2 linked regions of the Tenggerimyces flavus genome follow. The protein of the gene in region 2 binds, or shares a complex with, the protein of the main gene of each other region. Links are inferred from orthologs where the notes say so. Each region holds a gene or a part of one and is shown on either strand. Other genes may lie near its edges.

Evidence for each region.
Region 1: the proteins of JOD67_RS00095 (region 2) and JOD67_RS17865 are in contact, whole or in part, in a cryo-EM structure (PDB 8Y5F), measured with the Escherichia coli proteins. The link is inferred for Tenggerimyces flavus from one-to-one orthologs.

The regions. Positions count from the first base shown.
Region 1 is NZ_JAFBCM010000001.1:3,807,084-3,818,260, reverse strand. The notes cover bases 481-3,479. They hold JOD67_RS17865 (ABC transporter ATP-binding protein), read right to left. Parts: upstream 2,531-3,479; coding sequence 1,430-2,530; downstream 481-1,429. Other genes in these bases: JOD67_RS17860 (ABC transporter substrate-binding protein), read right to left, coding at 2,527-3,479; JOD67_RS17870 (ABC transporter permease), read right to left, coding at 552-1,430; JOD67_RS17875 (ABC transporter permease), read right to left, coding at 481-555. Also shown: more of JOD67_RS17875, read right to left, coding at 1-480; more of JOD67_RS17860, read right to left, coding at 3,480-3,792; JOD67_RS17855 (TetR/AcrR family transcriptional regulator), read right to left, coding at 3,979-4,572; JOD67_RS17850 (NuoB/complex I 20 kDa subunit family protein), read left to right, coding at 5,325-5,882; JOD67_RS17845 (nitroreductase family protein), read right to left, coding at 5,829-6,422; JOD67_RS41940 (MerR family transcriptional regulator), read right to left, coding at 6,422-6,784; JOD67_RS17835 (SDR family NAD(P)-dependent oxidoreductase), read right to left, coding at 6,795-7,376; JOD67_RS17830 (GDSL-type esterase/lipase family protein), read left to right, coding at 7,436-8,041; JOD67_RS17825 (DNA-formamidopyrimidine glycosylase family protein), read left to right, coding at 8,028-8,828; JOD67_RS17820 (AraC family transcriptional regulator), read right to left, coding at 8,801-9,739; JOD67_RS17815 (pyridoxamine 5'-phosphate oxidase family protein), read left to right, coding at 9,822-10,265; JOD67_RS17810 (FAD-dependent oxidoreductase), read left to right, coding at 10,369-11,177. UniProt on the Escherichia coli protein: Part of the ABC transporter complex PotABCD involved in spermidine/putrescine import. Responsible for energy coupling to the transport system.
Region 2 is NZ_JAFBCM010000001.1:13,385-24,562, forward strand. The notes cover bases 3,360-6,359. They hold JOD67_RS00095 (ABC transporter permease), read right to left. Parts: upstream 5,256-6,359; coding sequence 4,464-5,255; downstream 3,360-4,463. Other genes in these bases: JOD67_RS00090 (calpain family cysteine peptidase), read left to right, coding at 3,360-4,197; JOD67_RS00100 (ABC transporter permease), read right to left, coding at 5,252-6,178; JOD67_RS00105 (ABC transporter ATP-binding protein), read right to left, coding at 6,175-6,359. In the rest of the region: JOD67_RS00075 (GNAT family N-acetyltransferase), read left to right, coding at 1-433; JOD67_RS00080 (phosphotransferase family protein), read left to right, coding at 572-1,417; JOD67_RS00085 (aspartate aminotransferase family protein), read right to left, coding at 1,392-2,756; more of JOD67_RS00090, read left to right, coding at 2,935-3,359; more of JOD67_RS00105, read right to left, coding at 6,360-7,341; JOD67_RS00110 (polyamine ABC transporter substrate-binding protein), read right to left, coding at 7,344-8,510; JOD67_RS00115 (Lrp/AsnC family transcriptional regulator), read left to right, coding at 8,668-9,186; JOD67_RS00120 (LapA family protein), read right to left, coding at 9,206-9,652; JOD67_RS00125 (DUF6458 family protein), read right to left, coding at 9,712-9,984; JOD67_RS00130 (helix-turn-helix domain-containing protein), read right to left, coding at 10,022-10,876; JOD67_RS00135 (SDR family NAD(P)-dependent oxidoreductase), read left to right, coding at 10,979-11,178. UniProt on the Escherichia coli protein: Required for the activity of the bacterial periplasmic transport system of putrescine and spermidine.

The sequences.
Region 1 (11,177 bases), 3.8 Mb from region 2 along the record:
CAGCGGCCCGATGATGCGCGCGAAGATCGCGCCGGTCTTCGCCCCGCACATCCGTGCGGCCGCCTCGATGCGCGGGTCGATCTGCTCGATGAACGGCGTCATCACCATGATCACGAACGGCACCGACGGCACCAGGTTGACGAGGATCACGCCCGCCAGCGAGCCCGCGATGTGGAACTTGTAGAGCACGGTCGCGAGCGGGATGCCGTACGTGATCGGCGGGATGAGAATCGGCAACAGGAACAGCAACATCAGCACGCGCTTGAACGGAAAGTTCCGTCTGGCAAGGGCGTACGCCGCCGGCACACCGACCAGCACCGAAACCACCACGACCGCGAGCGCCACGATCACCGTGACGATCAGCACCTGCAGCAGGCCGAACTCCTGCCACGCCTCGGCGTACCGCCCGAGCGTGTACTCCGTCGGCAGCCAGGTGTCGAACCACGATCGGGCGAACGAGTTCACCACGACGGTCGCGATCAGCGCGAGCAGGTTGACGAGGAAGAACGCGACGGCGCCCCAGACGAGCACCGAGGAGACCTTGAACGTTCTCATCCCTTGCCTCCCGAGCTGCCGCGGTACAGGCGCGATCGGACGGCCAGCACCAACCCCACGACGGCGAGCTCGACGCCGCCCATCACCATCGCGATCGCCGACGCGAGCGGATAGTCGTACTGCTCCCAGCCGGCTCGGTACGCCGCGAGCGAGATCACGTGCGTCTCCCCCGACGGCTCGCCGACCATCACCGCCGACGGGAAGACCGAGAACGCCAGCACGAAGGCGAGGCAGAACGTCACCGCGAGCCCCGGCATCAGCAGGGGCAGCGTGATCCGCCGGAACCGCTCCCACCACCCCGCGCCGAGCGTCGCGGCGGCCCGTTCCAGCGTCGGGTCGATGCCCGACAGGTACGACAGCGTGAGCAGGAACGCGAACGGGAACCCCGTGATCACCAGGGAGAGCAGCACACCCCAGTACCCGGGCACGAATCGGATCGGCTCGTCGATCAGGCCGACCGCTTCGAGCGTCCGGTTCATCCAACCGGCGTTGCCGAGATAGGTGAGCAGGCCCTCGGCGGTGAGCACGGTGCCGAGAGTGATCGGCACGACGAGGATCGCTGTCAACAGCCGCTTACCTCGGAACCTCCCGCGCATCTTGTACGCGATCGGCACCGAGGCGAGCACGTTGAACAACGCCGCCGGCAACGCCAGTCGCAGCGTGAGCCAGATCGTCTCGCTCTGGAAGGGATCGGAGAAGAACGTGCGGTAGTTGTCGAAGATGCCGCTGGTCTTCGGCGTGAACGACAGCTGCAGCCCGTACAGGAACGGATAGAGGAACAGCCCGACGATGAGCACGACCGCGGGCAGCAGCAGGAGCAGGGTGCGGTCGACTCCGCGTTCGGCGAGCCGGTGCCGCAGCGACACTTCGGCCACTACGCCGCCACCTCGTCCGGCGCGGCCGGGCTGTCGGCGGAGAAGACCAACACCCGTTCGGTCGGCACCGTGATCGCGACCTGGTCGCCGGGCACCAGCCGTTCCGTGGTCCGCAGGTGCAGCGAGGTGCCGTCGTTCGTCCGTACCTGGACCGCGAGCTCGCGACCCTGATACTCGACCACCTCGACGGTGACCGCGACGCCGCCCGTCTGCGCCCCGACGACGAAGTCCTCGGGGCGGATCGCCACGACTCCTTCTTGCCTGCCGGCGAGGTTGTCACGGTCGATGCCGGTCAGCTTGAGCCCGTGGCCTTCGAGCTCGAGCCGGCTTTCCGTGCCGCCGACGATGCTGAGCTCGATCAGGTTGCGGTAGCCCATGAAGCCGGCGACGTACCTGTTCGCCGGCTCGGTGTAGAGCTCCTCCGGCGAGCCGATCTGCTCGACGTGGCCGTCGCGCAGCACGACCAGGCGGTCGGCGAGCGAGAGCGCCTCCTCCTGGTCGTGCGTGACGTACACCGTGGTCAGGCCGAGTTGCTGGTGGATGCGGCGAATCTCCGTCCGCATCTCCTGGCGAAGCTTGGCGTCGAGGTTGGACAGCGGCTCGTCCATCAGGACGAGCGCGGGCTCGACCACGATCGCGCGGGCGATCGCGACCCGCTGCTGCTGCCCGCCGGACAGTTGGGCGGGCAGCTTGTCGGCGTGTTCTTCCAATTGGACAAGGCGAATCGCGCTGTCGACGCGTTGTTTGAGCTCGCTCTTCGCCGTCTTGCGCATCTGCAGGCCGAACGCGATGTTCTTGCGTACGGACATGTGCGGGAACAGCGCGTAGCTCTGGAACACCATGCCGAACCCGCGTTCCTCGGGTGGCAGGGTGTCGATCCGCTTCTCGTCGAGGTGGATCGTTCCCGCGGTGAGCGGCAGCAGGCCGGCGAGGCAGTTGAGTGCCGTCGACTTGCCGCAGCCGGACGGGCCGAGCAGCGCGATGAACTCGCCGGAGTCGATGACCAGGTCGAGCGCGTCAAGCGCGGTTTGACGACCGAACGTTCGCGTCACCCCGGCAAGCCGGAGTTGACGGAAGCCGTCGGAACGTGCGTGCGTCATTGTTTCTTGACCTTCGATCCGCCGATTTCCCTGTCCCACTTGTCGAAAGCGGCAACGAGCTCCTTCGCCTCGAGTGGCGTGGCCTTCGGGTTGTCGGCGATCAGCTTCTCGAACGAGGGGTCGCCGTAGTCCTTGATCGCCTGTTGGCTCTCGGCGGGCGCCATGTCGATAGTGACGTCCTTGATCGCCGGGCCGGGGTAGAAGAAGCCCTTGTCGTACGCCTTCGCCTGCTGGTCCGGCTTCAGCATCCACTGCAGCAGAAGGAGAATCGCCGAGATGTTGTCGGCGCTGACGCCCTTCGGGATCACGGCGTAGTGGGCGTCGGTGACCCAGGTGAAGCCCTCGACCGCGCCGACCTTGACCTCCTTCGGCACGGTGCCGAGCACGCGCGGGTTGACGTACCAACCGGTCGTGGAGGCGATGATGCCGACCGAGCCGTTGCCGAGGTTCTTCATCGTGTCGGCGGTGCCGGACGGGTAGAACTCGACGTACTTGTCCAGCTCGGCGAGGTACTTCCAGGTCTTCTCCCAGCCGTTGATCGGGTCCTTGGGATCCTTGTCGCCGAGGATGTAGGGCAGGCCCATGAGCAGCGTGCGACCGGGGCCGGAGTTGGCGGGGCGCGCGTACATGAACTTGCCGGGGTTGGCCTTGGCCCAGTCGAGCAGGCCCTGCGCGGTGGTGGGCGGCTGCGGCACCTGCTTGGGGTCGTACTCCAGCAGCGGGCCGGACGGGTAGTAGGTGACGACGACGCCCTGGTCCTGGGCGAGCTTCTGCATCTCGGCAGCGGGCTCGAGATAGTCGGCCATCGGGGCGTCGAGGCGGTCGCCGAAGTCCTTGACGATCGGTAGCCAGAGACCCTGGTCGATGCCGGCGGACAGACCGTCGTTGCCGGTGAGGACGAGGTCGGTCTGGACGTTGCCGCCGTCCTGCTGGGCCTTGATCTTGCCGGCGGTCTCGGGGCCGGTGGCCTTCTGGTACGTGACGCGGGTGACGACGTCCTTGTTGTTGGCGACGAAGTCGTCGATCATCGCCTGTGTCAACTGCAGGTTGCCGGCGACGTCGAGGATGTCGAGCGTGACGGGCTTGCTCGGCTTGTCGGGCACGGAGCTCGCGTCGGTGGGAGCGGCACTGTTCTCGCCGCCCGTGCCGTTGCCCGTCCCGCCTGGCGGTTCGGGCGCGCCGCAGGCGGCTCCGACGAACATGGCGGCGAGCGCTGTGGCGGTGGCGATGGGACGGATGACACGTCGAGCTCGAGCGTTCATGAACGCGTGACCCCTTCTCGTCGATCGCGGGCAGCGTTGCCCGCACCCCCGTCGGACGCCGCGTCGAGGCGGTATCGCGTGACGTGGTCCACGAAGGATGGAAAACGCTTGCACAAGTTGTCAAGCGTAGACCCGGCAAGCGCTTTCTCGTTCTGGCGTCCCGCTGGCGTCTCGCTGGCGCCGCGTTCAGGACTTGGCGAGACTGTCGAACAGGAGACCGGTGGCGGCCCTGAGCCGGGCGCGGAGGTCGGAGTTCGGCGGAGCGAGCGTCCAGTGCGCGATGATGCCGTCGATCATGGCGACCAGGGTCTCGGCTGCGACCTTGGTGTCGACGTTCTCGAGCTCGCCTCTTGTTGTGCCCTCGTCGAGAAGCGTCGTGGCGTCGGCGATGGTGCGGTGGAAGTTGTGCTCGAGCTTCTTCGCCATCTCTGGTAGGCGTCGCGCGAGGCTGTAGAGCTCGAACGCGAGGGTGCCGAACTCGGGGTTCTTGGTGGCGTGCTCGGCCATGTTGTCGACGAGGGCCATGAACCGGTCCCTGACGGTCGCGCCTTCGGGGCCTTCGGGGATGGACCAGAACTGAAGGTCGAACAGGTAGTCGACGAGCGCTATGGCGATCTCGTCCTTGCTCTTGAAGTGCCAGTAGATCGCGCCCTTGGAGAGGCCTGCCTCGGCGACGACGTCATCCATCCTCGCGCCGTGGTAGCCCTTGTGCGCGATGACCGCGGCGGCCGCAGCCAGTATCTGCTGCCGCCTGGTATCCCGATCCTCCCGCCTCGCCACCCTGCCACCTTAGCCTCGAGCGACCGACCAGTCGGTCCACGCCGGGGTTCCTAGTGATCATGTACGTGATCGTGAAGGCGTGGTGGTCTATACGACGGTTGCGGCTTCATGATCACGTTCATGATCACGGCGGCTGGGTGGGGCGAAGATCCCTCGGTTGGGTGCTCTCTTCGTGCGGAGTCGCGACGAGATCTCATTGGGCATTGGGAACTGGCGTGGGCTGTTGCGGCGGTCGATGGTGGTGGCCGGTCCGGGGCGCGTCAAGGGCGTCGCGACGGCTCCGCAGAGGGGCGACGTCGCTTCGCGACCGCGGAGCGGCCCTTGACTCGCCCCGGACCGGCCACCTGTTTTTCACGCGCCGCCCCTCCCCCGGGAACGGGTGCCCGGGCCAGGCTTGCTTGTCGTTCAGCTTTGCTGCCGTGCGCAGGTCGCTTGTGCGCCCCCGGTCTCTTGTGGCTCAGATGAAGCCGGGAGGTGGCCGTTCCCGCTCCGCTGTTTGAATGAAGGGCACCTTCATTCAATAGGTTCGTATGAAGGTGCCCTTCATACGAACGCCATGGCTCAGCTGCTGCGGCGCGTCCCCCGCGTTGTTTCGAATCAGGGCGTCCCTCTATCGAATAGATCGCTACAGGCACGCCCTGGTTCGAAACCGCCCACCTTCTCCAACCAACCGACTGGTCGGTCTGCACTGGACCGACTGGTCGGTCGAGGGCACGCGGCGCGGCCTCTTGCCGTCTGTCTGGGAGGAACTGATGGGGATCGAGGAGCACCTGCCCTCGGGGATTTTGCTCGCCAAGACCGAGAAGCTCGTCGGCTACGTTCGCAAAGCCAGCCTGATGCCGCTCACGTTCGGCCTGGCCTGCTGCGCGTTCGAGATGATGGCCGCCGGCGCGCCCAAGCACGACTTCAGCCGCTGGGGGCTCGACGCGTTCCGCGCCACCCCAAGAGCCGCCGACCTGATGATCGTCGCCGGCAGGGTCAGCCAGAAGATGGCACCCGTTCTACGGCAGCTGTACGACCAGATGCCCAACCCGAAGTGGGTCATGGCGATGGGCGTCTGCGCCAGCAGCGGCGGCATGTTCAACAACTACGCGATCGTGCAGGGCGTCGACCACATCGTTCCCGTCGACATGTACATCCCCGGTTGCCCACCCCGCCCGGAGATGCTGATCGACGCGCTGCTCAAGCTCCACGACAAGATCCGCGGCTCCGACATCAGCGGCAACCTCAAGCCACGCGAGAGCCGCGACGAGAAGCTACCAACCGCCGCGGTGGACCACTTCCCCAAGCGGACGGCGTCCACGCTTTAGCGACGGCGACAACGTGTCCGGCAGCCGGTGGCCCAGGGCGATCACGCCGACCGGCGAGAACTCCTCCGGCACCGAGAACGCCGTACGGAACGGCGACAGCTTCGCCGCGGGCACTCCGAAGAAGCACGCGCCCAAGCCCTCGTCCGTCGCCGTCAGCAACATCAGCAACGCAGCCATGCCGGTGTCGATGTGCCAGTACGGCACCGGCCAGCGCGCCTCGTCGCGGTCGGTCCAGCCCTTGTCGGGCTCGGCGTAGCGGTCGAGGTACGCCGACTTGTTCGAGAGCGCCACGATCAACACCGGCGCGCGCCGCATGCCGCGCATCCAGCGGTCCGGCTCGCCCTCCCCGACCGTCGCCGCCCAGAATCGCGCGACGGCCTCCGGAGTGTCCAGCACCAGGAATCCCCACCCCTGGCTGAAGCCAGCGGACGGTGCGTGCAGGGCGTTCGTCAGCACCCGCTGCACCACCTCCGGGTCCACCGGACGGTCGGCGAAGTTGCGCACCATCCGGCGGCGCAACACGACGTCGCTGAACTCCATCAGCCCGCCTCTGCCAGTTGCCGCTCGCCATCGGCCACGACCGAGGCGAGCCGCGAACGTACGGCAGCCAACGAAGCCAATCGCTCGTCGAGCTCGGCCAACCGATGCCGCGCCAGTTCGACCGCCGGCGGGCAGGCGGCATGCGAGGTCCAGTCCACCTCCAGGCAGTCCACAAACAGGAGGACGTCCGCCGTGCCGAGGCTCAGCAGGTACTGGATGTTCGCCACCCGCCGCACGTCAGGATCGGCGTACTCGCGGTACCCGTTCGACCGGCGCGACGGCCCGAGCAGCCCCTGCTCCTCGTAGTAGCGCAGCGCGCGCGTGGTCGTCCCCGGACGGCGCGCGAGCTCGCTGATCTTCACCTATGTGACGCTACCCCCTCCATCCACCGGCAACACAAAGCCCGTGGCGTACGAAGCCTCCGGCCGAGCGGCCTGAACGATCCAGTGCGCGATCTCCCTCCGGCTGAGCGATCCGCCCCAGCGGGATCCGCTCCACCAACAGCTTGCCCACAGCCGCGATCCGTTCCGCGGAGAAGCCGTTGTGCTCCAGGACGGGCGTGTCCGTCACCCCCGGTGCGATCCCCACGACCCGCACCCCGGACGACGCCAGCTCGATCGCCCACGTGCGCGTGAGAAGGTCCAGCGCGACCTTCGTCGCCCCGTACACCGAGTTGCCCGGCCAGCCACGCCCACCGATCGCCGTGCTGACGTTCACGATCGCTCCGCCACCACCAGCTTGGAGCGACGGGAGCAGCAGCTGGGCGAGGTGGATGGGCGCGAACAGGTTCGTCGCGAACGCGCTGTCAAGCTGCGCTTGCGTGATGGTGCCGAGCAGGCCGTTGGGTACGACCGCCGCGTTGTTCACGAGCACGTCGACACCCGGCAGCGCCGAGGCGATCCGGTCGCGGCGGCCGCTTCCGGTACCCGCGCCGGTGACGATCACACTGGTCATATCCACATGCTCGACATTCACGCCAGCGTCAAGGTCAACCCTCGGACAGAATGGACCGCATGAGCGACGTACGGATCTGCTTCCTCGGCGACTCCTACGTCGCGGGCGTCGGTGATCCCGAAGGACTGGGCTGGGTCGGGCGGGTGGCGGCAAAGTCGCGCAAGGACCGCGTCCCACTCACGGCGTACAACCTCGGCATTCGGCGCGACACCTCGCAGGACGTCCTCGAACGCCTCCCCGACGAGGCCGGCCGACGTCTCGCGGACGGTGCCGACAACCGGCTCGTCGTCTCCTTCGGCGTGAACGACACGATGGAGGAGAACGGCAAGCGTCGGGTCGAAGCCGTCCAGACGATCGCGGCGCTCTCCGACATGGCCAAGTGGGCCAAGAGCCACAAGCTGCCCCTGTTCCTCGTCGGGCCGCCCGCGGTGATCGACGACGCGCACAACCGGCGGCTGCTCGAGCTCACGATCGTGCTGAAGGAGTACACCCGCCGCCAGGACATCGCGTTCGTCTCGTTGACGCCCGAGCTGCACGAGAACAGGCAGTGGCGGGCGGGGCTCGCGGCCGGCGACGGGGCGCATCCGAGCGCGGTGGGGTACGAGCTGCTCACCTCGCTCGTGCTGCCCGGCTGGTGGAGCTGGCTGGGGCATGCCGGAAGGTGACACCGTATGGCTGACCGCGCGCCGGCTGCATCGCGCGCTTGCCGGGCGGGTGCTCACGCTCGCCGACCTGCGAGTGCCACAGCACGCTACCGCCGACCTGCGGGGTCAGACGGTCAAGGAGATCGTGTCGCGCGGCAAGCACCTGCTCCTGCGTACGTCGGAGGACCTCACGCTGCACACGCACCTCGGCATGGACGGCACGTGGCGGATCCTGCACGCCGGGCGGACCGTCCCCGGACCCGGCGACCACCGCGTACGGGTCGTGCTAGGCAACACCGAGTGGGTCGCGATCGGCTCGCTGCTCCGCGTCGTCGAGCTGCTGCCGAGCGGGCGCGAGGAGACGGCGGTCGGGCATCTCGGGCCCGATCTGCTCGGCCCCGACTGGGATCCCGACGAGGCCGTACGACGCCTGACCGAGGCGCCGGACGAGGCGATCGGCGACGCCCTGCTCGACCAGCGCAACCTGGCCGGGATCGGCAACCTCTACAAGGCCGAGCTGCTGTTCCTGCGCGGCGTGCATCCGTGGACCCCGGTGAGCGACGTGAAGGACATCGACCGCATGGTCAGGCTCGCCCGCCAGCTGCTGTGGACGAACCGCGAGCACCCCGAGCAGTCCACGACCGGCGACCTGCGGCGCGGCCGTTCGCACTGGGTGTACGGCCGCGGCGGCGAGGCCTGCCGGCGCTGCGCCACGCTCGTCGCGCGCGGCGAGCAGGGGCCGGCGGGCCGGCAGCGGGTCACGTTCTGGTGCCCGACCTGTCAGCCCGAGCGTCTCGACCGGCGGTAGTCGCTCGGCCGGACGCCGTACTGGCGCGTGAACGCCACGCTGAGCGCGTACGCGTTCGCATAGCCCACCCGCCGCGCGATCGCGTCGACCGTGTGCTGGCTGTCGGTGAGCAGGTCGGCGGCCCAGCAGAGCCGCCAGCCGGTGAGGTACGCGATCGGCGGCTCGCCGACGAGCTCGGCGAACCGCTTGGCGAACGACGCCCGCGAAGCACCGACCTTCCGCGCCAGCTCGGCCACCGTCCACGGGCGCGCGGGATCGTCATGCAGCAGGCTCAGTGCCTCGCCGACCACCGGGTCCTTCTGCGCGATGTACCAGGACGGCTCGCGCGCGTCCGGCCGAGCGAACCAGGCCCGCAGCGAACGGATCAGCAGCAGGTCGAGCAACCGGTCCAGCAGCGCCTGCTGGCCCGGCTCGTCACGGGCGATCTCGTCGGCGACCAGGCCCAGCGGGGAGTCGACGAGCTCGGCGGCCTTGACCGCGATCAGCCGCGGCAGCGCGTTGAGCAGCCGGCCGTCGACCTCGCCGCCGATGCTGTACTCGCCGAGCAGGACCAGCGCCGGGCTGTCCGGACCGTCGCCGCAGGTACGGGTGCCGTTCAGGATCGTCGCGCTGATGTCCGCGCCGGCGGGGTCATGGCACGTTCCGTCGGGCTGGAAGACGACCTGCACAGGCGTGTCCACGGGGTCGGCGATGACGAACGGCTCCGGTCCGCGGACCAGCGCGATGTCGCCCTCGTCGAGCCGCACCGGCCCCTCCCCCGCGTCGATCCACGCGCCGCTCCGGGCGACCGCCACGACCGCGAGCGGCGGGCAGGCGTCGAACCGCCACGACCACGGCGGCGTGAGGAACGTCTGCCCCACGAACGCGCCGCGGGCACGGGTGTGGTCGAGCAGGTCGGTCAGCGCGTCCATGTCCTCCAGCATAGACGCGCTGACATCGAACGGAGACGTCCAGCCATCGCCCGTCTCCGTTCGCGGCGGTTGGCTGGAACGCATGCCGATGACAGTCGACGCCCGAGAGGCGTTCCTCGCCGAACCCCACCGCATCGCCACGATCACGATCGCCCGCACCAGCCGGGCGCCGCTCGCGGTGCCGATCTGGTACGACTACACGCCCGGCGGCGACGTCAGCCTGTGGATGGACCGCGACTCCCGGAAGGACCGGTTGCTGCGGGTTTCGGGCCGGCTCACGGTCGCGGTGCACACCGACGACCTGCCGTACCGGTATGTCACGGTCGAGGGACCGGTGACCTGGAACGAGAACCCGACGTTCGAGGACGGCGTCCGGATCGCCGCGCGATACCTGCCGCCGGAGCTCGTGGACACGTACGTACGGCAGGCGCTCGGGCCGCACTCGCTGATCGTCCACGTCCGCCCTGAGCAGTGGCTGAGCGCCGACCTGACCGAGGACTGGGTCCAGCTTCAGGCGGCCACCTAACCCTGGTTAGGTGCCAAAACCCAACTCTGGGTAGAGGCCAATGAGGCGAATGTCTGGGATCCTGGCATAAGATCACGCAGGGTTACTGGGAGGGCAAACGGGAATGGCCATCACTCGACGCTCGGTGCTGCGGTCTGCCGTGGCCGCTGGGGCGGTCGCCGCGCTCGGCGTCGACCGTTCGGCTGCCGCGTCCGCCATGCCGCAGAAGGTGCCGGGTGTCGACGTCCTCGTGGTCGGCGGCGGCACCGGCGGCGTCGCGGCCGCACTCGCCTTGCTGCAGGGCGGACGGACCGTCGTTCTCACCGAGCCGACCGGCTGGGTCGGTGGCCAGCTGACCTCCCAGGCCGTGCCGCCGGACGAGCACAGCTGGATCGAGGAGGGCATCGGGGCGACCCGGCTCTACCTCGACATGCGCGAGATGGCCCGGCAGTACTTCAAGGACTACTACCCCGTCACGAAGAAGGCGCGGGACGCCGCGCGCCTCGACCCGGGGCAGCACTGGTCGCTGCGGCTGTCGTTGGAGCCGTTCATCTGGCACGAGGTGCTGCGCGGCATGCTCGAGCCGTACCTGGCCAGCGGCCGGCTCCGGCTCCTGCTCAACTCCCGCCCGATCAGCGCGACGCGGTCGGGCAAGGTCGTGACCGAGGTGCGGTTCGCGACGCCGAAGGGCGAGCAGGTGGTCCGGCCGCGGTACGTCGTCGAGGCGACCGAGCTGGGCGACCTGCTGCCGCTCGCGAACATCCCACACATCGTGGGGCGCGAGAAGGGCGGCGCCGGCAACGGCGGGACCGGCGAGCTGCACAACCCGTGGGACTACGCCGACCCGATGTGCCAGCAGGCGTTCACGGTGGTCGCGGCCGTGGGATACACACCGACCCGGCTGGGCGAGCCGGTGCGCAGCCCGCTGTTCAA
Region 2 (11,178 bases):
CGTGGGCCTGGAGCCCGCGCACGCCTTCGACGATCAGGAGTCCGCGGCGGCGACGATCGGCGGAGGTCGCCCGACGCGGGTGGAGATCTACAGCACCTACGTGTTTCCGCACGTTGTGTCAGCCCCGGATCCCGCAGTGGTTCGCCAGGGGCGCGAGCAGTACGCCGTCGTGGTCAGCGGCCGCCAGGTGTCATGGGCGAGTTCGTCGCGTTCGAACGAGGAGGCTGCCGAGCTGTGGGTACGGACCAGCGAGGACTCACGCGGCCACGGATACGCGACTCTGGCCACCCGCGCGTGGGCCGCGGAGGTCACCGGCGAAGGGAGAATCGCGTTCTACAGCCACCGCGACAGCAACACGCCCTCACGTCACCTCGCAACCAAGCTCGGCGTCGTGCCCGTCTTCGACCTGGCGAACCTCACGATCGAGGCTTGATCAGAGCTGTGCCCGATGACCGTCGCCGGCGGTGTCGCCCGCTCCGGGATCGCGTCCACCAAGCCCAGAATGGCACGATCCGCTCGCTAGCCGGCAAGGCAGTCGCGGGGCTGTGGACAGCGGTGATAGGGCTGGGGCGTGGAGAGTACTTGGCGGCCCTTGTCGGAACGGGTTCGGGCGTGGGCTGAGGGGATTGTCGGGTCGATCCACGCCGTCGAGCGGCTGACGGGCGGCCTGACGGCTGACATCGATCGTCTCTCCGTTGGCGCTGTCGACGTCGTGCTCAGGCGGTGGGGCGATCGTCGGTGGGGGCGGGAGCTCGTGGCTCGCGAGGCGACCGGCCTGCGGGCTCTTGCCGGGCGGGGCGTTCCGGCGCCAGTGCTCGTCGCGGCGGACTCCGGTGAGGTGGCGGGTGAGCCGTGCCTGTTGATGACCGCCCTCCCTGGCCGCCAGCTGCTTCGATCCCCGAACATCGCCGAGTTGGCGACGACGCTCGCGCACGTTCACGACCTCGATCCCACCGGCCTCGCGGCGACCGATCCGCATGGGTTCGACGAGCGACGGGTCGACGGGTGGATCCGCGACCCCGCTCTCGCCGAGACCGTCAAGCAAACGCTGGCGACAGAACTCGACGAGTCAGCGCCGGTCCTCGTCCACGGCGACTACCAGCTCCTCAACACCCTCTGGCGCAACGACGATCTCACCGGCGTCGTCGACTGGACCTACACCGGAAGCGGGAGGCGCGAGACGGACGTCGGGCTGTGCCGCGCCTCGCTGGCCGTACTCGTCTCAGCGGACGCGGCCGACACGTTCCTCCGTCGCTACGAAGCCGAGGCCGGCGTACGCATCGATCCAAACGCCGACCTGCGAGCGCTGATGTCGTTCGGCCCGAGCTGGTTGGGGTTCCTGACCGACCAACTCGGCGCGCCGGCCCCGAACCAGCTCGAGGCCGTCGTCCTCAGAGCTGCTTCCAGGCTTGGGTGAGGGCCTCGCGGAGGATCTGTTCCATCTCGTCGAAGTGCGACTGGTCGCAGATCAACGGCGGGGACAGCTGGATCACGGGGTCGCCGCGGTCGTCGGCGCGGCAGTACAGGCCGGCTTCGAAGATGGCCTTCGACAGGTATCCGCGCAGCAGGCGCTCGGACTCCTCGTCGTTGAACGTCTCCTTCGTCGCCTTGTCCTTCACCAGCTCGATGCCGTAGAAGTACCCGGCCCCGCGGACGTCGCCGACGATCGGCAGGTCGTACAGCTTCTCCAGCGTCGAACGGAACGCGTCCTCGTTCGCCCGCACATGCTGCGGCAGCTGCTCGCGTTCGAAGACGTCGAGGTTCGCCAGCCCCACCGCGGTCGAGACGGGATGCCCGCCGAAGGTGTAGCCGTGCACGAAGCTCGTGTGCCCCTTGAGGAACGGCTCCATCAGACGGTCGGTCGCGATCATCGCGCCGAGCGGCGAGTAGCCGGACGTGATGCCCTTCGCGCAGGTGATGATGTCCGGCTGGTACCCGTACCGCGTCGATCCGAAGATCTCGCCCAGCCGGCCGAACGCGCAGATCACCTCGTCAGAGACGAGCAGGACGTCGTTCTCGTCGCAGATCTCGCGTACCCGTTCGAAATACCCGGGCGGCGGCGGGAAACAGCCACCCGCATTTTGTACTGGCTCCAAAAATACAGCGGCTACAGTATCCGCGCCCTCGTTCTCGATCGCGACGCCGATCTGGTCTGCGGCCCAGCGCCCGAACGCGACGGGGTCGTCGGCGTGGATCGGGGCGCGGTAGAGGTTGGTGTTCGCGACGTGGGACGTGCTGGGGACGAGCGGCTCGTACGGCGCCTTCAGGCCGGGCAGCCCAGTGATCGAGAGCGCGCCGTGCGTGGTGCCGTGGTAGGCGATCGAACGGCTGATGACCTTGTGCTTCGTCGGCCGGCCGGTGAGCTTGTAGTACTGCTTGGCGAGCTTCCACGCGCTCTCGACCGCTTCGCCGCCGCCGCTGGTGAAGAACACGCGGTTGAGGTCGCCCGGCGCGTACGCGGCGATGCGCTCGGCGAGCTCGATGGCGCTGGGGTGGGCGTACGACCAGAGCGGGAAGTACGCGAGCTCAGCCGCCTGCTTGGCGGCGGCCTGCGCGAGCTCGGCGCGGCCGTGCCCGACCTGGACGGTGAACAGGCCGGCGAGCCCGTCGAGGTAGCGCTTGCCGTTGCTGTCCCAGATGTACGGACCCTCGCCGCGGACGATCACGGGGATGTCGGCGTCCTGGTAGGGACCCATGCGGGTGAAGTGCATCCAGAGGTGATCGCGGGCGGACTGCTGCAGGTCTTCGTGGGACATGTCGGTCAGTGTGCCTCAGGTCGAGCGAGGGCGGCAAGGGAATCCGTGGCCTTCCGGCGCCGAGGGTCGCGATATCGGTCGCCTTCAGCGCTGCGGGCGACCGATTCCATACCCTGTCGGCTGTCAGTGCTGTGGACAGCCGCGGCGGCGCGGACGCGGATCATGCCATTCTGGACAAGTGAGCGAACTGCGCGGCCATCCGGACTCGCCCGACCCCAGTCCAGGCGCCGACCGCCCACGCCCAGAGTCCGCGGAGTTCAAGCAGCTCGAGTCCCTAGCCGAGCTACGCACCGGCGAGCGCAAGTCCTACGAGCCCTCAGACCACGCGCCCCCACCCCGCCGCGACCTGCCAACGGAGACGCAGACCTTCGAACGCCCCGGCCTGATGGCCATGGGCAACCGCATCAAACAAGCCATCACCGACCGCTTCGGCGGCGGCTCCGACGCCGAGAAGCTGGCCGAGGCCGACGATCCTCGCGAGGTCCACGAGATCCAGCGGCCGCCCTACACGAAGAACTACTACACAGACCTGCCCAACACGGTCTACGACCGCTATCTGGTCCGAGACGCGAAGAGTCCGATCCCACTCTTCGACGGTCCGGCATCCCGAGACGACGTGCGGCAAGGAACGGTCGGCGACTGCGGCGTCCTCGCCACCCTTGGCGCGGTCGCTGGGCATCGGCCGGAGCTGATCCGCGATGCGGTCAGCCAGGTGGGCGAGCGGACGTATGAGGTCACTCTTCATCGGGTCTCACCCGCGACACCCGGGGATCCAGTCGCACGACCGACGGGCGACACGGTCACGTATCGGGTCAACGACGAGTTGCCTGTTCGCCTCGATCGTTCCGGCGCGCCGCCCGCCGCCGCCAAGCCGGAGATCTGCGCGTGGCCCGCCCTGGTGGAGAAGGCGCTCGCCGGCCAGGACCAGACCTGGGGTCCGGTCCGTCAGATGCTGTGGAACCAGGACTGGGCGATGGGTGCCCGAGACGGTGTCGACAAGCAACGGCTAAAGGCCCACGAGGGACCGGCGCCCAACGACCCACCGACCGGCTACGACCGTCTCAACGTCGGGTCGACGTCCCTGATGCGGGCCGATCTGCTCACCGAGCTGACTGGTGAAGAGGCTGAGGTACGTCCGATCCCCAGCATTCACAACGGCGAGCAAGCATTGCTGGACGAGTTCCGCGACCAACTCGACGATGGAAAGCCCGTCCTCGTCGGCTCGAGGGGGGACAAGTCAAACGAGCCGATCCCCTTCGCCGGCCATGAGTTCGGGCATGTGTACGAGGTGACCGACGTCTCGGACGGCAAGATCAAGCTGAGGAATCCGTGGGGAGACGACTTCAGCCCGGACCCCATGGACGTCAAGACGTTCTGCGAGTATTTCCGCAACATCTACCCGGATGGCTCCCGCGGCGGTTTCTATACAACCCTCAAGTGAGAAGTGAGCAAGGATGAGCGAAGGTCTCCCGGCGAGTCTGATTCTGATGAAGCGGATGCTCGAGCGCGTCGACGAGGCGGGGATATCTGGCCATAGCTACGTTGACGAGCAGGGACGTTGGGTCCTGCAGCTGCAGATCTCTGACGGCGGTCGCGCTCAGCTCGTCAGTGTCTTCGAGGGAGACTCCGTCGAGTTCGCCGGAACAACGTGGACGGTGAGTGAGGTCCTCGAGCCCACGACAGTGGAACGAGGCAAAGTGGCGACTCTTACGCGGGTTGGATAGCTCGTCGGCGGCGGGTGAGTTCGGGGATGGCTACTAGGAGCAGGGCTATGAGGAACATGGCTGTGCCGATGACGTTTACCTGGGGTGGGATGCCTCGCTGGGCTGCTCCCCACACGAACATGGGGAACGTCACGGTCTGACCTGAGTTGAAGTTCGTGATGATGAAGTCGTCGAACGACAGTGAGAACGAGAGCATCGCCGCGGAGACGATGCCGGGCAACACCAACGGCAACGTGACCAAGCGGAACGTCTGCCACTCGTTCGCGTAGAGGTCCATCGCTGCCTGTTCCAGCCGCGAGTCCAGGCCTGCCAAGCGGGCCTTGACGGTCACCACCACGAACGACAGGCAGAACATCACGTGGGTGATGAAGATCGTCCAGAAGCCCAGGGACACCCCCGAGGCTACGAACAGGGTGAGCAAAGACGAGCCCAGGACGACTTCCGGTGTGGCCATCGGCAGGAAGATCAGCAGCGACGTCCCGGACCGCCCCCGGAAGCGATGCCGCACCAACGCGAAGGCCATCAAGGACCCCAGTCCGGTCGCCACCAGCGTCGCCAAGAAGCCGATCTGCAACGACGTCAAGACCGTCTGGCACATGTCCGGCGCCCCGCACGGGTGCAGCCAGTTGTCCAACGTGAACGCGTTGAACTCGTACGCCAACCGCGACGACGGCCGGTTGAACGAGAACAACACCACCACGAAGATCGGCAGGAACATATACAGCAACACCAGCAGCGCAAAGAGGAGCACCAGGTGCGAGCGAAGCCATCTCACAGCAGCTCCTCCGTCCCCGCCCGCCGCACATACAGCAACACCAGCACGAGAATCGACGCCATCAGCACGAACGACAGGGCCGGCGCGTGCGCGTAGTCTCGCACCTGCAACAGCAGCCCGTCGATCACGTTCCCGACCATGTACTGGTTCGGCGTCCCCAGCAACTGCGCATTGACATAGTCGCCCGTCGCCGGGATGAACGTCAGCAACGTCCCCGCCACCACGCCCGGCATCGACAGCGGCAGCGTCACTCGCCGGAACGTCGTCCACGCGCTCGCGTACAGGTCCGAAGCCGCCTCCAGCAACCGCCGGTCGATCTTCTCCAAGCTGGCATACAAAGGCAGCGTCATGAACGGCAGGAAGTTGTACGTCAAACCCGTCACCACAGCGAACGACGTCGCCAGCAGCCGCCCGTTCGACCCCAACAGACCGATGTCGCGCAGCACGGAGACGATGAAGCCGTTGTCCGACAGGATCGACTTCCACGCCAGCGTCCGCACCAGGAAGCTCGTGAAGAACGGTGCGATCACCAACACCAGCAGGATGTTCCGCCACCGCCCGGCCTTGAACGCGATCGCGTACGCCAACGGATACCCGAGCAGCAGCGCCAGCAACGTCGCCACCCCGCCGTACAGGAACGAGCGCAACAGGTGCGGCCCGTACTGCCCGAAAACGTCGCCATAGTTGGAGAAAGCGAACGCCACCCGATACCCGAGCTCCAACGACCCCGCCGGATCGTACAGCGAAGCCCCCGCCAGCTGCACCATCGGAACGACGAAGAACACCAGCAGCCACAAGGCCCCCGGCAACAGCAACAGGTACCCGATCCGCCGCCGCCCCCGCCGGGCCCCCTCCAAACCCGGCGGAGAGACCGGAGCAGAAGCAGTCAGCGGCCCTCCACCAGGCCGAGCGAGAGCGCTCACGACGAAACCCCCACAGCGGAAGCGGGCTCCTCCTCGCGTTCCACACCGGCCGACGAGTCCTGCGCCGCGTCGAGCAGGAACGAGTGCGCCGAAGCCCAGTGCAGGTCCACCAGAGTCCCACTCGTCAGTACGTCCCGAGCCCCCGTGTTCTGCTCGAAGACCACCAGTTCCTGCCCCCAGGGCATCGCGACGAAGTACTGCGTCGACACCCCCACGAAGCACACGTCCCGAACGATCCCGCCAGCAAGCAGGTTCGCACCGCTACGAGCCTCGGTCCCCGCCCGCGACAGGAAGACCTTCTCCGGCCGCACCCCGATCCACACCTCGTCCGACCGCGTATGCACCCGCGCGGCAGGCGCCGTCAGCCGCGACCCATGCGCGTCCACCGCCAGCAGATCCGACGTACGGCGCGTCACCCGAGCCCGCACGAGGTTGGACTGCCCGAGGAAGTTCGCCACGTACGTCGTCCGCGGGTTCTCGTAGAGCCCAGCCGGAGCACCGAGCTGGTCGATCACACCGCTGTTCATCACCGCGATCGTGTCGGCCATCGTCATGGCCTCTTCCTGGTCGTGCGTCACGTGCACGAACGTGATCCCGACCTCGGTCTGGATCCGCTTCAGCTCGATCTGCATCTGCCGCCGCAGCTTCAGATCCAACGCACCCAACGGCTCGTCGAGCAGCAACACCTGCGGCCGGTTGATCAACGCCCGCGCCAACGCCACCCGCTGCTGCTGGCCACCCGACAGCTGAGCAGGCCGCCGGCGGGCAAACGAACCGAGCTCCACCAGATCGAGCATCTCCGAGACCTTCGCGCGGACGTCCTTCACCCCACGACGCCGCAACCCGAAAGCCACGTTCTCGAAGATGTCCAGGTGCGGAAACAGCGCGTAGTTCTGGAAGACCGTGTTGACCGGCCGCTTGTACGGGCGCAGCCCGGTGATCGACGACGACCCGAGCCGAATCTCGCCCCGAGATGGCTCCTCCAACCCCGCGATCATCCGCAACGTCGTCGTCTTCCCGCACCCAGATGGCCCGAGCAGCGCGAAGAACGACCCCGCTGGCACTGTCAAGTCGAGGTTGTCAACGGCGGTGAAGCTGCCGAACGACTTCGTGACCCCGACCAGGTGAAGGTCATCGGCGGCAGCCTGCTCCGGATCAGCCATCGTCATGCTCCAATCACCTGCTGGAACTGGATCTCGAAGTTCCGCTCCTGGGTCTCGGTCAGATTCATCAGCCCGACCGCCTTCTTCAGCAAGGCGTCGTCCGGGAAGATCAGCGGGTTGTCGACGAGCTCGGGATCGATCTTCTCCATCGCCGCACGCGCGCCCTCGACGGGGCAGATGTAGTTGACCCACGCCGCGACCTCGGCCGCGACCTCCGGCTCGTAGTAGTAGTTCAGCAACAGCTCCGCGTTCGCCTTGTGCGAAGCCTTGTTCGGGATCATCGCGTTGTCGCTCCAGATCCCCAACCCCTCTTCGGGAACGACGAACTTGATGTCCGGGTTCTCGAACTGCAGCTGGATCACGTCGCCGGACCAGGCCATGCACGCGGCGACGTCGCCGTTCGCGAGATCCTGCGTGTAGTCGTTTCCGGTGAAACGCCGGATCTGCCCCGAGGCAACCGCTTTCTCCAGCTTCTCGATGCCCGTGGAGAAGTCGTCCTGCGAGACCTCGATCGGGTTCTTGCCCAACGACATCAGGACCATCTGCATCGAGTCCTGCATGCCGGCGAGCATCGTGACCCGGCCCTTCAGGTCCGGCCGGTTGAGCAGGTCGTCGAGCGTACGGATCTCCTTGGTGAGTTTCGCGTTGTACGCAAGGCCAGTCAGGCCGCTCTGCCAAGGAACACTGTACTTGCGATCGGGATCCCAGCCCGGAGCCTCGAGGCTGGGAATCAACTGCGCCTTGACGTTCGGCAGTTTGTCGTGGTCGAGCTCCTGCAGCCACCGATAGCGAACGACGCGCGCCGCCATCCAGTCGGTGAGCACGAAGAGGTCCCGCCCACACGGCCGGCAGGCGGCGAGCTGGTTGCGGATCTTGCTGAAGAACGGCGAGTTGTCGTTGACGTCCTCGGTGTACTTGACCTGGATCCCGGTCTCCTGCACGAACCGGTCCAGCGTCGGACGGCTCTTCTCGTCCTCGCTCACGTCGATGTACTGCGGCCAGTTGGAGAACACGACCTGCTTCTCCGTGCCGGACAGGTCGGTGCTCTCGCAGCTGCCCTCGGCGATCAGGCTGCCCTTGATCCCGCAACCGGACAAAGCGGCCAGCGCGGCGGCGGCGCCGGTCGTACGAAGTAGTCGCCTTCTGGAGAACCGTCGGCGGTCGGTCATCTCACCCTCCGACACTCAGCGCGACTGGCTCGCTCATGCTGAGCCCTCCTCCCTGCGTACGCCATGGATCCTGACAGAGAGTTTCGGCCTGGACAAGCGATTCCGTTGTCGCGATCATTCATTTCGACGAAATCCCTACGACATCCCGGGATGCAGCATGACGCGCCCTGAACGGCCCGAAACCGACGGAGTCCGGCGTCCCCGCCCGGATCGGCAACCCACGACCGTCCCGCTGGACGACGTGTCGAAGGGGATCATCGAACAGCTTCAGCAGGACGGGCGGCGGCCGTACGCGGCGATCGGCAAGGCCGTCGGGCTGTCCGAGGCCGCGGTACGGCAGCGCGTGCAGCGCCTGCTCGACCACGGCGTGATGCAGATCGTCGCGGTGACGGATCCGCTGCAGCTGGGCTTTCCACGGCAGGCGATGATCGGGATCCGCGTCGAGGGCGAGCTCGAGCCGGTGGCGGATCGCCTGGCGGACATGGAGGAAATCGAGTACGTCGTGATCACGGCGGGCTCGTTCGACATCCTGGCCGAGGTGCTGTGCGAGGGCGACGACCACCTGCTCGAGGTGTTGTCACACCAGATTCGCGCGATCCCCGGCGTACGCAGCACCGAGACGTTCGTCTATCTCAAGCTGCGGAAGCAGACGTACTCGTGGGGCGTCCGCTGGTAGCGAACGCCCCACAAGAGGTTCACCAGCCGCGCCGACCGTTCGTCCGCGACGGATCGGCCGAGGCCGGCTGGTCGGTGGGGCCAGCGTTGGTGGAGCCATTGGTGTGCCGGCCGTGCCGAAGGTTGCGGTCCGATTCGTCGGCTTCGTCGGTCACGTCCGGGTCCAGCTCGTCCGCTTCCCGGACCCGCTCAGCGGCCTTGGTCTGCGAGGACTGGGCGGCCGCGCGTTGCGACTCGGCCTGAGCCTGCGCCTGCCGCGCCTGGGCGGCCAGCTCGTCCGCGCGGGCACCCTGGTGCTCGGCGCGCTGGGCCAGTCGTTCGGCTTTCTCTCGTTCGGCCGCGGCGTTCTCACGGCGTTCCTGCTCTCGTCGTGCCTGGTTGCGCGTCGACGCCAGGACGACGAAGGCGACGATCAGCGCTGCCACCACGACGATCGCGATGATCAGCACGAGTGTGCTGGTATCCATGGGTTTCCTCCTATCAAGGAAGGCGAAACCCCCGTGTGGCCAGACCGCGGTCCCAGGGACTAGGGAGCCGGCGGCGCGCCGCGGTCGCGGTAGACCTCTTCCTCAGTGACGGTCGTCGGAGTGCCGTCCTCGTACGTCCGCTGCTGAGTCACGGTCCGCGCCCGGCGGCGCTTCGACCAGATGGTGAGGGTCAGGGCAAGGGTCGCGAGCCCGGCAAGGATCAGGACCCAGCCGACCACGTTGATGTTCAGCCAGCCAACGATGTCAGCTCGCACGCCGAACGCGAGGATCGCTCCGACCACGATCAAGAAGATGCTTCCACCGATGCTCATGCGACCGGCGTACCCGCGTCAGGCGCGGATACACACCTCAGCCGGTGAGAGCTCGCAACGAGCGAGGCTGCCGCCCGACGACGCGATCCAGCGCCTCGCTCGAGGCGGCGTCGGCGGGCAGGTAGACGACCAGCGTCTGGTCGTCCGCGTCCGGCAGAGCGAGGTGCTCGAACGACAACCGCAGCTCCCCCACGGCCGGGTGATCCAGCCGCAGCACGCCCGTACGTCGCGGCAGGGTCACCGCACCAGTCATCCGCGACGTGAAGGAAGCACCTGCCACGACCGTCAGCTCGTCGACCAGCAGCTCGGTGTGCTCGTCGCCGCACCCGGCCTGGGATCGCAGCAGAGCGGCCGCGTCGTCCGCGACCAACTCCCAGTCGGGGAAGGCCGAACGCGACTGCGGAGTCGCGAAGACGTACACCGGGAGGTTCACGTGCGAGCCGTCCAGTAGCCCCAACGGCGCGAAGAGGGCCCGAAATCCTTCGGTGTAGGCGAGAACGTCGCCCAGCCTGTTCTGCACGAACGCCGGCGACGGCTCCATCCGCTCCAGCAACGACCGAACGGTCGCGCGCACCGCCTGCCCCGGCGGCACCGGGCCCGGGCAGATCCCCGTTCCACCCGTGGCCTTGACGATCCGCATCAGCAACATCCGGTCGTCGGTCGACATCCGCAACGCGTCGGCCAGCGCCCCGAGCACCTGCGACGACGGATGCCGGTCGCGGCCCTGCTCGATGCGGGTGAGGTACTCCACGCTGATCCCCGCCAGCACGGCGAGCTCGGAGCGGCGCAGCCCAGGCGTACGCCGCCGCGGTCCGGTCGGCAGACCGACCTCCGCGGGCGTGATCGCCTCCCGGCGGGAGCGCAGGAACCCGCCGATCTCGCTCTCGTCCATGCCTGCCAGCTTACCCAGCCGCCCGATCCGGAGGGTGTCCCTGCGAAGGCCACTCTGAGCGCGGCCTCCCTGGTCAGCGCCGAAGCGAGCAGCGTGGACGACATGGATCTAGGACTCAACGAACGCACTGTCATCGTCACCGGCGCAGGCGGCGGCATCGGCCGCCGGCTCGCCCGGACGTTCGCCGCCGAGGGCGCCCACGTCGTGCTCGGCTACCGGAACAACAAGGACGAGGCCGAGCTGATCGCCAAGGAGATCGGCGAACGAGCCCTGCCCGTACGGTTCGACCTCGCCGACGAAGC